DNA from 3 places in the Streptacidiphilus sp. EB103A genome. Region 1 is predicted to be linked to each of the others. Evidence: riboswitches for the same ligand, from Rfam matches in the RefSeq annotation. Region 1 holds a riboswitch; each other region holds the start of a gene.
The links. A riboswitch is a leader RNA that binds a small molecule or an ion and turns the genes downstream of it on or off. The one in region 1 is predicted to bind S-adenosylmethionine.

Region 1 (3,244 bases):
CGAGGTCCTTCATCACCGCCAGTACCTCGCCGACGAGTTCGGGGTCCAGCGCGCTGGTCGGCTCGTCGAACAGCAGCAGCTTCGGCTCCATGGCCAGGGCCCTGGCGATCGCCACCCGCTGCTGCTGGCCGCCGGACAGCTGCCGAGGGTAGGCGCTCTCGCGCCCTCCCAGTCCCACCCGCTCCAGCAGTTCCCTGGCCTGCAGCGCGGCCGACTTCCTGGAGAGGCCCCGGACGGCGACCGGCGCCTCGGTGATGTTGTCCAGCACCGTCAGATGGGGGAACAGGTTGAACTGCTGGAACACCATGCCGACCGCGGCCAGCTGCCGGGTGACCGTCCGATGGCCCAACTCGTGCAGCCTGCTGCCGTGGTGGCGGTATCCGACGATCTCGCCGCCCACCTCGACGAAACCGGCGTCGGGCTTCTCCAGGTGGTTGATGCTGCGCAGCAGGGTGGACTTGCCCGAGCCCGAGGGCCCCAGCAGCACGGTCACCTCTCCCTCCCGCACGTCCAGGTCGATGCCGTCCAGGACCAGGTTCGCACCGAAGCTCTTGCGCAGTCCGCGGATCCGTACCAGGGGCGCCAGGGTCTGCCGCTCGTCGGCCTGGTGCTCGTCCGTACTCATGACAGGCCCGCCAGTTCGCGTCCGCTCCGGCCGTTCGCGCCGAACAGCGGCACGTTGCCGCGGAACAGCTGCCAGAAGCCGGTGCCGCTGCGGCGGTTGCTGCCGCGGGCGTAGCGGCGCTCGACGAAGAACTGCCCGATCGAGAGCAGTGTGGTGAGGATGATGTACCAGAGGGTCGCGACCAGCAGCAGCGGGATGATCAGGTAGTTCTGGTTGTAGATGAGTTCGGACGAGTAGAGCAGGTCCTGCACCGCGATCACGCTGACGATGGAGGTCGCCTTCAGCATGCCGATCAGCAGGTTGCCCGAGGCCGGGATGATCGCCGGCATCGCCTGGGGCAGCACGATCCTGCGGAAGATCCTGGCCCGGCCCAGGCCCAGCGCCTCGGCGGCCTCGGTCTGGCCGTGCTCCACGGACAGGATGCCGCCCCTGACGATCTCGGAGGCGAAGGCCGCCACATCCAGGGTGAGCCCGACGTAGGCGGCGAGAATCCCGCTGAACAGGTGCGCGGTCCGCACCGTGACGAACTCGTGCCCGAACGGGATTCCCAGCGACAACTGCGGGTACAGCGAGGCGAGTTCGTACCAGAAGAGCAGCTGGACCAGCGGTGGCACCGAGCGCACCAGCCAGACGAAGCCGAAGCTCAGCGAGCGCAGCACCGGATTGCCGGACAGCCGCATGGCGGCGACCCCGATGGCGAGCAGATAGCCGGTCGACATGACCGCCGCGGTCAGCCACAGCGTCAGGACCAGGCCGTTCACGATCGACCCGTTGAGGAAGTAGCTGCCGACCACGTCCCACTGGAACCGCTTGTTGGTCAGCAGGGTGTGCACGAGCATCGCCAGCAGGACGAGGAGGGCGAGCGCGGAGACCCACTGGCCGGGGCGGCGCAGCGGGACGAGCTTCGCGGCGAGCAGCTGCCCGTCCTCGGGGCGCTCGTGCAGTGGGCGGTTGGCGGCAGGGCGGTCGGCGGCGGGCTGGTCGGCGGTGACTGGAGGCGGAGGCTCTGGCGCGACAGCGGTGCGCGCGGAGGTGTCCGGACTGCTCATGGGGGTGTGGATTCCGTCCCGTGAGGACGCGGCATCGCGCCGTGTGAGCACGGCGAGACGGCGTGAAGGGGGGCGACAGGTGCCGAGGGGGGAAGCGAGAAGTGTGCGGTCAGCAGACCGCGGACGTCCCCGGACACGGACACAGGGCACTGCTCACCCGCAGCAGATCGACGTGGCGACGCGAGTACGTACCGGCTGGCCGACGCACTGCTCTCACCTCCGCTTTCGATCTCGCGCTTACAGGACTGGGGCGTCCCGTCGGGTCGTCACCTGGAGCACCCCGCCGCGTCGGAGGGTTGCCGGTCAGCAAGCCAGGGCTTGACGCTGACGCTCATAACCAGGGAACACCGTAACCCGTCCAGCTGTTTTAGACAATGCCTATCTGTTCGATAGAGATTCGGCAGGGCCCCGAACGGCCTGCACGATCCCCAGTCGATCAGTGGGGATTGTGTTCGGCACCCATCCGGAGTTAGCGTGTGAGCAGGTTACGAGCGTCAGCAACAAGCCCTGGCTGGCTGACCAGCAACCCTCCGACGCGGCGGGGTGCTCCAGGTGACGACCCGACAGGACGGCGCAGTCCTGTAAGCGCGCAAGCTGAACCGGAGGTGTGAGCAGTGCGTCGACCAGTGGGTACGTACTCGCGTCGCCATATCGATCTTCAGCGCATCGCCAGCGCCCTCTGTCCGGCCGTCTGAGCCCGAAGCGTCGTCCTTCGCGCCGAAGCATCCCTCCCGCCTAAGCATCCCTCCCGCTGAAGCACCTCCCTCCCGCCGACTCCGCCCTGGGCCCGCCCGGCGCGGTTTCCCTTCGGCATGCCCGCCGCACCCACCACCGGGCACCCATCCGAGCAGGAAGCGACCCCCCATGTCTCACCCGCCGTCTCACCCGGAGTCTCACCCGGAATCTGCCCTCCGCCTGGCGGTAGCCCTCGACGGCACCGGCTGGCACCCCGCGGCCTGGCGGCTGCCCGACGCCCGTCCCGAGGGTCTCTTCACCGCGGCGTACTGGGCGGACCTGGTCGCCGAGGCCGAGCGCGGACTGCTGGACTTCGTCACCATCGAGGACTCCCTCGGCCTGCAGTCGTCGGCCGCCTTCGAGCCGGACCGGCGCACCGACCAGGTCCGAGGCCGACTGGACGCGGTGCTGACCGCCGCCCGGATCGCCCCGCTCAGCCGGCACATCGGGCTGGTGCCGACGGCGACGGTCACCCACACCGAGCCGTTCCACATCTCCAAGGCGATCGCCACCCTGGACTTTGTCAGCAGCGGACGCGGCGGGGTCCGCGTACAGGTGTCGGGACGTCCGCACGAGGCGGAGCTCTTCGGCCGCCGGACCCTGCCGCGGCTCACACTCGCCGACCTCCAGCGGCCGGAGGTCCAGGCCCAGGTCGCCGAACTGTTCGACGAGGCGGCCGAGTATGTCGAGGTACTGCGGCGGCTCTGGGACAGCTGGGAGGACGACGCCGAGATCCGCTCCGTCGCCACCGGACGCTTCATCGACCGCGAGAAGCTGCACTACATTGATTTCGAGGGCACGGCCTTCAGCGTGAAGGGGCCCTCGATCACCCCGC
Region 2 (3,244 bases), on a different contig from region 1:
CCCTCGCCGTCGTAGCGGCGCTGCGGCGCGTCACTGCGCAGCTGGACGTCCCCGGCCACCCCGGGCGGAACGACCCGGCCGTCGGCGCCGACGATCCGCACCTGTGATCCCGCCGAGGGGCGCCCCAGCGACTTGGGCCGGGCCGGGTCGTAGTCGGTGCCCATCCGGCGCGGCCAGGACTCCGTGGTCGAGTAGACATTGCGGATCCGCGCGGTGCCGAACAGCTCCGCGAGCTGCGCCAGGGTGGCCGGGTGGATGGGCGCACTGGTGGTGCGGACCTGACGCACCGAACCCAGCTCGTAGGAGCCCCGGGCCGCGGCGTTGACCAGCGCGATCGCCATGGCCGGCACCATCACCACATGGGTGGGCCGGTACTGCTCGACGGCCCGCAGCAGAGCCTGGGGGCTGAACCGCGGCAGCGTCAGGACGCTGTGCGGGCTCGGCCCGAGCGGCTGGACCAGCAGCCCCTGGCCCACCGTGGTCCCCGGCGGGAGGGAGTGCAGGGCGGTGCTGGCGTCCCGCGACAGCGAATGCATCAGCGGGTACAGGATGTTGGCGTGGGTGGCGACAACTCCCTTGGGAACCCCGGTGGTTCCGGAGGTGTAGATGATCTCGGCGTCGGACGCCGGGGTGAGCGCGATCCCGTCCCGGGTGGTCGCGATCCCGAAGGTCGCCGTCGACCGTCCCTCGGCCAGCTCGGCGACGCCCGCGGACCAGCCGCAGCGAAGCCCCGCGGGGACCGCGCCCACGGCGCCGACGGCACCGGACGCCCGGAGCACCATGGCCGTCTGCTCGGCCCCGGCCGCCTGCGAGACCGGCACCGCGACCGCTCCCGTCTTGAGCACGGCGACCCAGGCCACCGCGTAGTCGATCCAGTCCGCGGTGGAGCACGGGAGCAGCACCCGGTCGCCGGGGAGCACACCGCGGTCCACCAGGCCCCGGGCCACCGCGTTGGAGGACTCCTCCCAGGCCGCCAGCGTCAGCGTGGCTCCGTCGACGACCTGGTGCGCCGTCGCGTCCGGCCGCTCGGCGGCCCGCTGCCGCAGCTGCGCGGGGACGGTCCAGTCGAGCGGACAACTGGACAAGGTGATGGGGTTGGGCGTCTCGGGGTTGGGCGTCTTGGAGTTCGCAGTCACAGCACTATCCCTCCAGCGGAGCCGACAAGCCCCCTGCTGGATCCGGGAATTCGCCCGCCACGCGCCGTCGCGTATCAGTACTCACACGCTAAGCCCGTGCCCCTGGCATTGTCTTCCGGCATATGACGGAATCTTCGGCTCCCCCTGAAGACGGACGTCCTCCGGACTACGCGCGCCCCTCAGCGGGAACCCGCACCGCCACAAAGCTCACCTCACGGCGCAGCCGGAACCCCAGTGACAGATAGAGCCTGATGGCGTTGGTGTTGGTGGCCGCCGCGTGCAGGAACGGGGTCTCGCCGCGGGCCCGGATGCCGTCCGCGACGGCGAGCACCAGCCTCGTCGCCAGCCCCTGGCCGCGGTGGCTGTCGGCCGTGCAGACCGCGCTGATCTCGGTGAAGCCCGGCGGGTGCAGCCGCTCGCCGGCCATCGCCACCAGCCGGCCCTCGCGGCGGATGCCGAGGTAGGTGCCGAGTTCGACGGTCCGGGGCAGGAACGGTCCGGGCTTGGCGTGCTCCACCAGGGCCAGCATCTCCGGCACGTCCTCCGGGCCCAGCCGGACCGCCTCGCCGTCCGGGGCGGCGGCGATGCCGTCGTCGACCAGCTGCACCCCGCGGAGGTCCATCACCGTCTCCCAGTGCGGCGGCGGCGAGCTCTCGATCCCGGCCACCGGGACCACCGTGCCCGGCCCCAGCAGCGCGGCCACATCACGCCAGGTCTGCTCGTCGGGCTCGTCCGGCAGGGCCACGAACGGCGTGACGTCCGAGGGGTAGCGGAGCACCGCCCCCCGGCGTTCGGCGAAGTGCGCGTGCGGGCCGAGCAGCGCGGCACGGGCGGGGTTGTCCAGCGGGTGACGGGGGGCGGCCGTCGACGGGGCGCTCTCCCGAAGGGACTCTGCGGGCATGGCGGGGCGGGGCCTTTCTGATCGGATCTCGCGCTTACAGGACGGCGCAGCCGTCCTGTCGGGTCATCACCTGGAGCACCCCACCGCGGACGAGGGTTGCCGGCCAGCAAGCCAGGGCTCGACGCTGACACTCATGACCACAGATCACGTTAACCTCTTGGCGACCTCCGGGCAATCCCCATCCCTCCGGTAGGCATTGGCCCCGACCGGGGGGCTCACAGCCAGGTCAGCAGCCCGTAGCCGAGCGCGGCCGCGGCCAGCCCCAGGCCGAGACTGCCGACGGCGTTGAGCCCGGCCTCGGCCACCGAGCCGTCCTCCATCAGCCGCACCGTCTCGTAGGAGAAGGTGGAGAAGGTGGTGAAACCGCCGCACACCCCGGTGCCCAGCAGCAGGCTGAGATCGGGCGCGAGGTGGTGGTGCACGGTCGCGGCGCCCAGGGCGCCGAGGACGAACGAACCGGTGACGTTGATGGCGAAGGTGCCCCAGGGGAACACGCTGTCATGGCGCCGCTGCACGGCCCGGTCGGCCAGGAACCGCAGCGGCGCGCCGAGCATCCCGCCGAGGAAGACCATCAGCACGGGCATCAGGACTTCTCCTCGCTCGGGACGGCCGGTGCGGCGGGAGCGACGAGTTCGATCTCTTCGACGGTGACCAGACTGCGAGGGCTGATCTCACGCAGCTCTGGCACAAAGGCGCGGATGCGTTCGGGGGTGTCGATGATGACCACCAGCAGCGGCAGGTTGTCGGCCAGGTCCAGCAGCCGTGAGGTGTGCACGGCCCGGGAGTTCCGGCCGAAGCCCTCCATCCCCCGGAAGACGCTTGCTCCGGCCAGCCCGGCGCGGTGCGCCCGGTGCACGATCTCGGTGTAGACGGGGCGATGGTGGAACTGCTCGCCGTCGGCGAGGTGCACGGTCAACCGCAGGGCCGGCCCGGACAGTTCCTCGCGCGGCTCGGCTGCCCGGTCGTCCTCGTGGTGGCGGTGCAGCAGCGGGGTCATCGCGAGGCTCCTTCGGCGGACGGCTCTTCGGAAGGCAGGTTCGCCGGGGGCGGGGCAGCCGCGGGCCGGCCGCCCCCGCTGCGGCGGCTGGGGCCCCGCCGCACCGGGAGCCCGGTCAGCCGCCGGACCAGGGCGATCCCGGTCCAGACGGCGGCGAGTCCGGCGATCAGGCTGGTCAGCGCATAGGCGTCGGCGAGCGAGAGGTGCCCG
Region 3 (3,244 bases), on a different contig from region 1:
GCCGTCCGGAGTGGCCGTTTCCAGGCCGTCCGCAAAGCGCACGTCGTCCTCGTTCACATACACGTTCACAAAGCGGCGCAGCTTGCCGCTGTCGTCCAGGATCCGGCCGCGGATGCCGGTGTGGTTGGCCTCCAGGTCGTCGATGACCGCGGCGAGGGTGGCGCCCTCGGCCGCGACCTCGGCGGCGCCGCCGGTGTAGGTGCGGAGGATGGTCGGGATGCGGACGGAGACACTCATGCGAGGCCAGCCTCTCGGAACGAGTCAAGGGTGGGGCGGATGGTGGCGGACAGGCCGGTGGTGGGCTCCACCGCGTCCAGGGTCTTCAGACCGTCGCCGGTGTTGAGGACCACGGTCTCGGCGGCCGGGTCGAGCAGGCCGTTCTTGATCAGCTTCTGCAGCACGCCGACCGTCACCCCGCCGGCGGTCTCCGCGAAGATGCCCTCGGTGCGGGCGAGCAGCTTGATCGCGTCCACCACCTGCTCGTCGTTCACATCCTCGACCGCGCCGCCGGTGCGCCGGCAGATGTCCAGGACGTAGGGGCCGTCGGCCGGGTTGCCGATGGCCAGCGACTTGGCGATGGTGTCGGGCTTCTGCGGCCGGATCACGTCGCGTCCGGACTTGAAGGCCACCGAGACCGGGGAGCAGCCCTCGGCCTGGGCGCCGAAGATCTTGTAGGGCTTGTCCTCGACCAGGCCGAGGGCGATCAGCTCCTTGAGCCCCTTGTCGATCTTCGTCAGCTGGGAGCCCGAGGCGATCGGGATCACGATCTGGTCCGGCAGCCGCCAGCCGAGCTGCTCGCAGATCTCGTACGCCAGGGTCTTGGAGCCCTCGCCGTAGTAGGGGCGGAGGTTGACGTTGACGAAGCCCCAGCCCTCGCCGGCCGGGTCGCCGATCAGCTCCGAGCAGAAGCGGTTCACGTCGTCGTAGTTGCCCTGGATGCCGACCAGCTCGCCGCCGTACACGGCAGCCATCACGATCTTGCCCTGCTCCAGGTCGTGCGGGATGAACACGCAGGAGCGCAGCCCGGTCCTGGCCGCGGCCGCGCCGACCGCGCCGGCCAGGTTGCCGGTGGAGGAGCAGGAGAGGGTGGTGAAGCCGAAGGTGCGGGCCGCCTCGACGGCGATCGCGACCACGCGGTCCTTGAAGGAGTGGGTGGGGTTGCCGGAGTCGTCCTTGACGTACAGACCGCCGGTGACGCCCAGCTCGCGGGCCAGGTTGTCGGCCTTGACCAGCTTGGTCCAGCCGGGGTTGAGACTGGGCCGGGAGGCCACGTCGGCGGAGACCGGCAGCAGCGGCGCATAGCGCCAGATGTTGGTGGGGCCCGCCTCGATCCGGGCGCGCAGTGCCTCGGGGTCGCCGGTGGGCAGCTCGTAGGCCACCTCAAGGGGTCCGAAGCATTCGATACAGGCGAAGTCCGGGGCGAGCGGGGTGCGCGCGCCGCACTCGCGGCAGGACAGCGCGACGGCGGGTCCGAAGGATTCGGCGGTGACAACGGACTCGGTGGTTACAGCAGCCATGATGGCGAGGCCCTCTCTCCTCATCTTCCCCGCGGCGCGTCTCGCCGCAGGACGGAATTGGCACCTTCCCCACCAGGGCCTCAACAGCTTGAGCTGCGGCTTTATCTGGCAGGAGGGTTGCCGGGACTTCAACGGGCCGTTCCCTCAGTCCCTCTGGATGAGCTCTCTGGCGATCCGGGCGCCGCAGCTCGCTGCGGCTACTGCCCGGAAGGCATTTGTAGTGCCAACCGTTGTACCCGCCGTGCGGCGGCTACTGGTCGTCCCCAAGACTGTAACCGAAGCCCCGCCCACCGATCACTGGTTGTCCGCGAGGCGAGACACCCGGTACCGCCGAAGCTCCGGTATCAACATCCGAGGAGTCCCGTGCTTGACGAGGTCGCCGACTGGCTGCGCCGCCGCTCCTGGGCGGCCGCCGACCGACCACTGCCGGAGCTGCTCGCCGCCAAACGGGCGAGCGGCGCCACCGTCAGCGTGGTGCTGCCCGCGCTGGACGAGGAGGCGACCGTCGGCGGGATCGTCGCCACCATCCGGCGCGAGCTGATGGAGGCCGTGCCGCTGGTGGACGAGCTGGTCGTGGTCGACTCCGGCTCCGCCGACCGCACCGGACAGGCGGCGGCCGCCGCCGGGGCCAGAGTGGTGCACCGGGACTCGATACTCCCCGAGCTGCCCGCCCTGCCCGGAAAGGGCGAGGTGCTCTGGCGCTCACTGCTGGTGACCAGCGGCGACCTGGTCTGCTTCATCGACGCCGACCTGCGCGAGTTCGACCCCGCCTTCGTCTCCGGGATCATCGGACCGCTGCTCACCGACCCCGACGTGGCCTTCGTCAAGGCGATGTACGACCGGCCGCTGGAGACCGACACCGGCAGCATCCCGGCCGGCGGCGGCCGGGTCACCGAGCTGGTCGCCCGCCCGCTGCTGAACCTCTACTGGCCGCTGCTGGCCGGCTTCGTCCAGCCGCTCGGCGGCGAGTACGCGGCCCGGCGCACCCTGCTCGAACAGCTGCCCTTCCCCATCGGCTACGGCGTGGAGCTGGGCCTGCTGGTGGACGCCCTGGAACTGGCCGGCCTGGACGCGCTGGCCCAGGTGGACGTGGGCGTGCGGCACCACCGGCACCAGGACTCCCAGGCCCTGGGCCGGATGGCGGCCACCATCCAGCTCACCGCCCTGGACCGGCTCACCCGCAGCAACCGGCTGAAGGCGGCCGAGGACCTGGCCAGCCCCACCCTCACCCAGTTCACCCGGACCGCGTCCGGATTCACCCCCGCCACGGTCGACCTCTCGACCCTCGACCGCCCGCCGATCGCCACGCTGACCGGCCGGGACGTTTGACCCCACTCCGCACAGGCAAGGCTCTGCATCATGGTCAACGCACGCCCGTCCCCATCGCACCAGGCACGGATTCTGCTCGCCTCCAACCGCGGACCCATCTCCTTCACGGTGGAGGACGACGGCACGCTGACGCCCCGCCGGGGCGGCGGCGGGCTGGTCTCCGGCCTCAGCGCCATCGGCGACGACATCGAGTCGGTGTGGGTCTGCGCCGCACTCACCGAGGGCGACCGCGCCGCGACCCGGCAGGGCAAGCTGGGCGACCCGTCCGTACGCATGCTGGACATCGACGCCGGCACCTTCGCCCGCGCCTACAACGGCATCGCCAACTCCACCCTGTGGTTCGTCCACCACCTGATCTACAACACCCCGACCACGCCCGTCTTCGGCGCCTCCTTCCG

Region 2: another riboswitch for S-adenosylmethionine. It lies ahead of ABH941_RS26060 (GNAT family N-acetyltransferase); the one in region 1 lies ahead of ABH941_RS30825 (putative leader peptide).
Region 3: another riboswitch for S-adenosylmethionine. It lies ahead of thrC (threonine synthase); the one in region 1 lies ahead of ABH941_RS30825 (putative leader peptide).

Annotation. Positions count from the first base shown of each region.
Region 1 covers NZ_JBGCAQ010000021.1:49,758-53,001, reverse strand. The annotation lists gene ABH941_RS30835 (amino acid ABC transporter ATP-binding protein) at 1-577, opposite strand, end outside; gene ABH941_RS30830 (amino acid ABC transporter permease) at 622-1,674, opposite strand; gene ABH941_RS30825 (putative leader peptide) at 1,784-1,882, opposite strand; SAM riboswitch class IV at 1,903-2,013, opposite strand; SAM riboswitch class IV at 2,158-2,268, shown strand; gene ABH941_RS30820 (putative leader peptide) at 2,289-2,369, shown strand; gene ABH941_RS30815 (LLM class flavin-dependent oxidoreductase) at 2,539-3,244, shown strand, end outside.
Region 2 covers NZ_JBGCAQ010000016.1:114,946-118,189, reverse strand. The annotation lists gene ABH941_RS26065 (AMP-binding protein) at 1-1,136, opposite strand, end outside; gene ABH941_RS26060 (GNAT family N-acetyltransferase) at 1,303-2,037, opposite strand; SAM riboswitch class IV at 2,063-2,176, opposite strand; gene crcB (fluoride efflux transporter CrcB) at 2,253-2,621, opposite strand; gene ABH941_RS26050 (DUF190 domain-containing protein) at 2,621-3,034, opposite strand; gene ABH941_RS26045 (CrcB family protein) at 3,031-3,244, opposite strand, start outside.
Region 3 covers NZ_JBGCAQ010000013.1:176,588-179,831, reverse strand. The annotation lists gene ABH941_RS22465 (MoaD/ThiS family protein) at 1-237, opposite strand, end outside; gene thrC (threonine synthase) at 234-1,517, opposite strand; SAM riboswitch class I at 1,535-1,681, opposite strand; gene ABH941_RS22455 (glucosyl-3-phosphoglycerate synthase) at 1,881-2,846, shown strand; gene ABH941_RS22450 (trehalose-6-phosphate synthase) at 2,877-3,244, shown strand, end outside.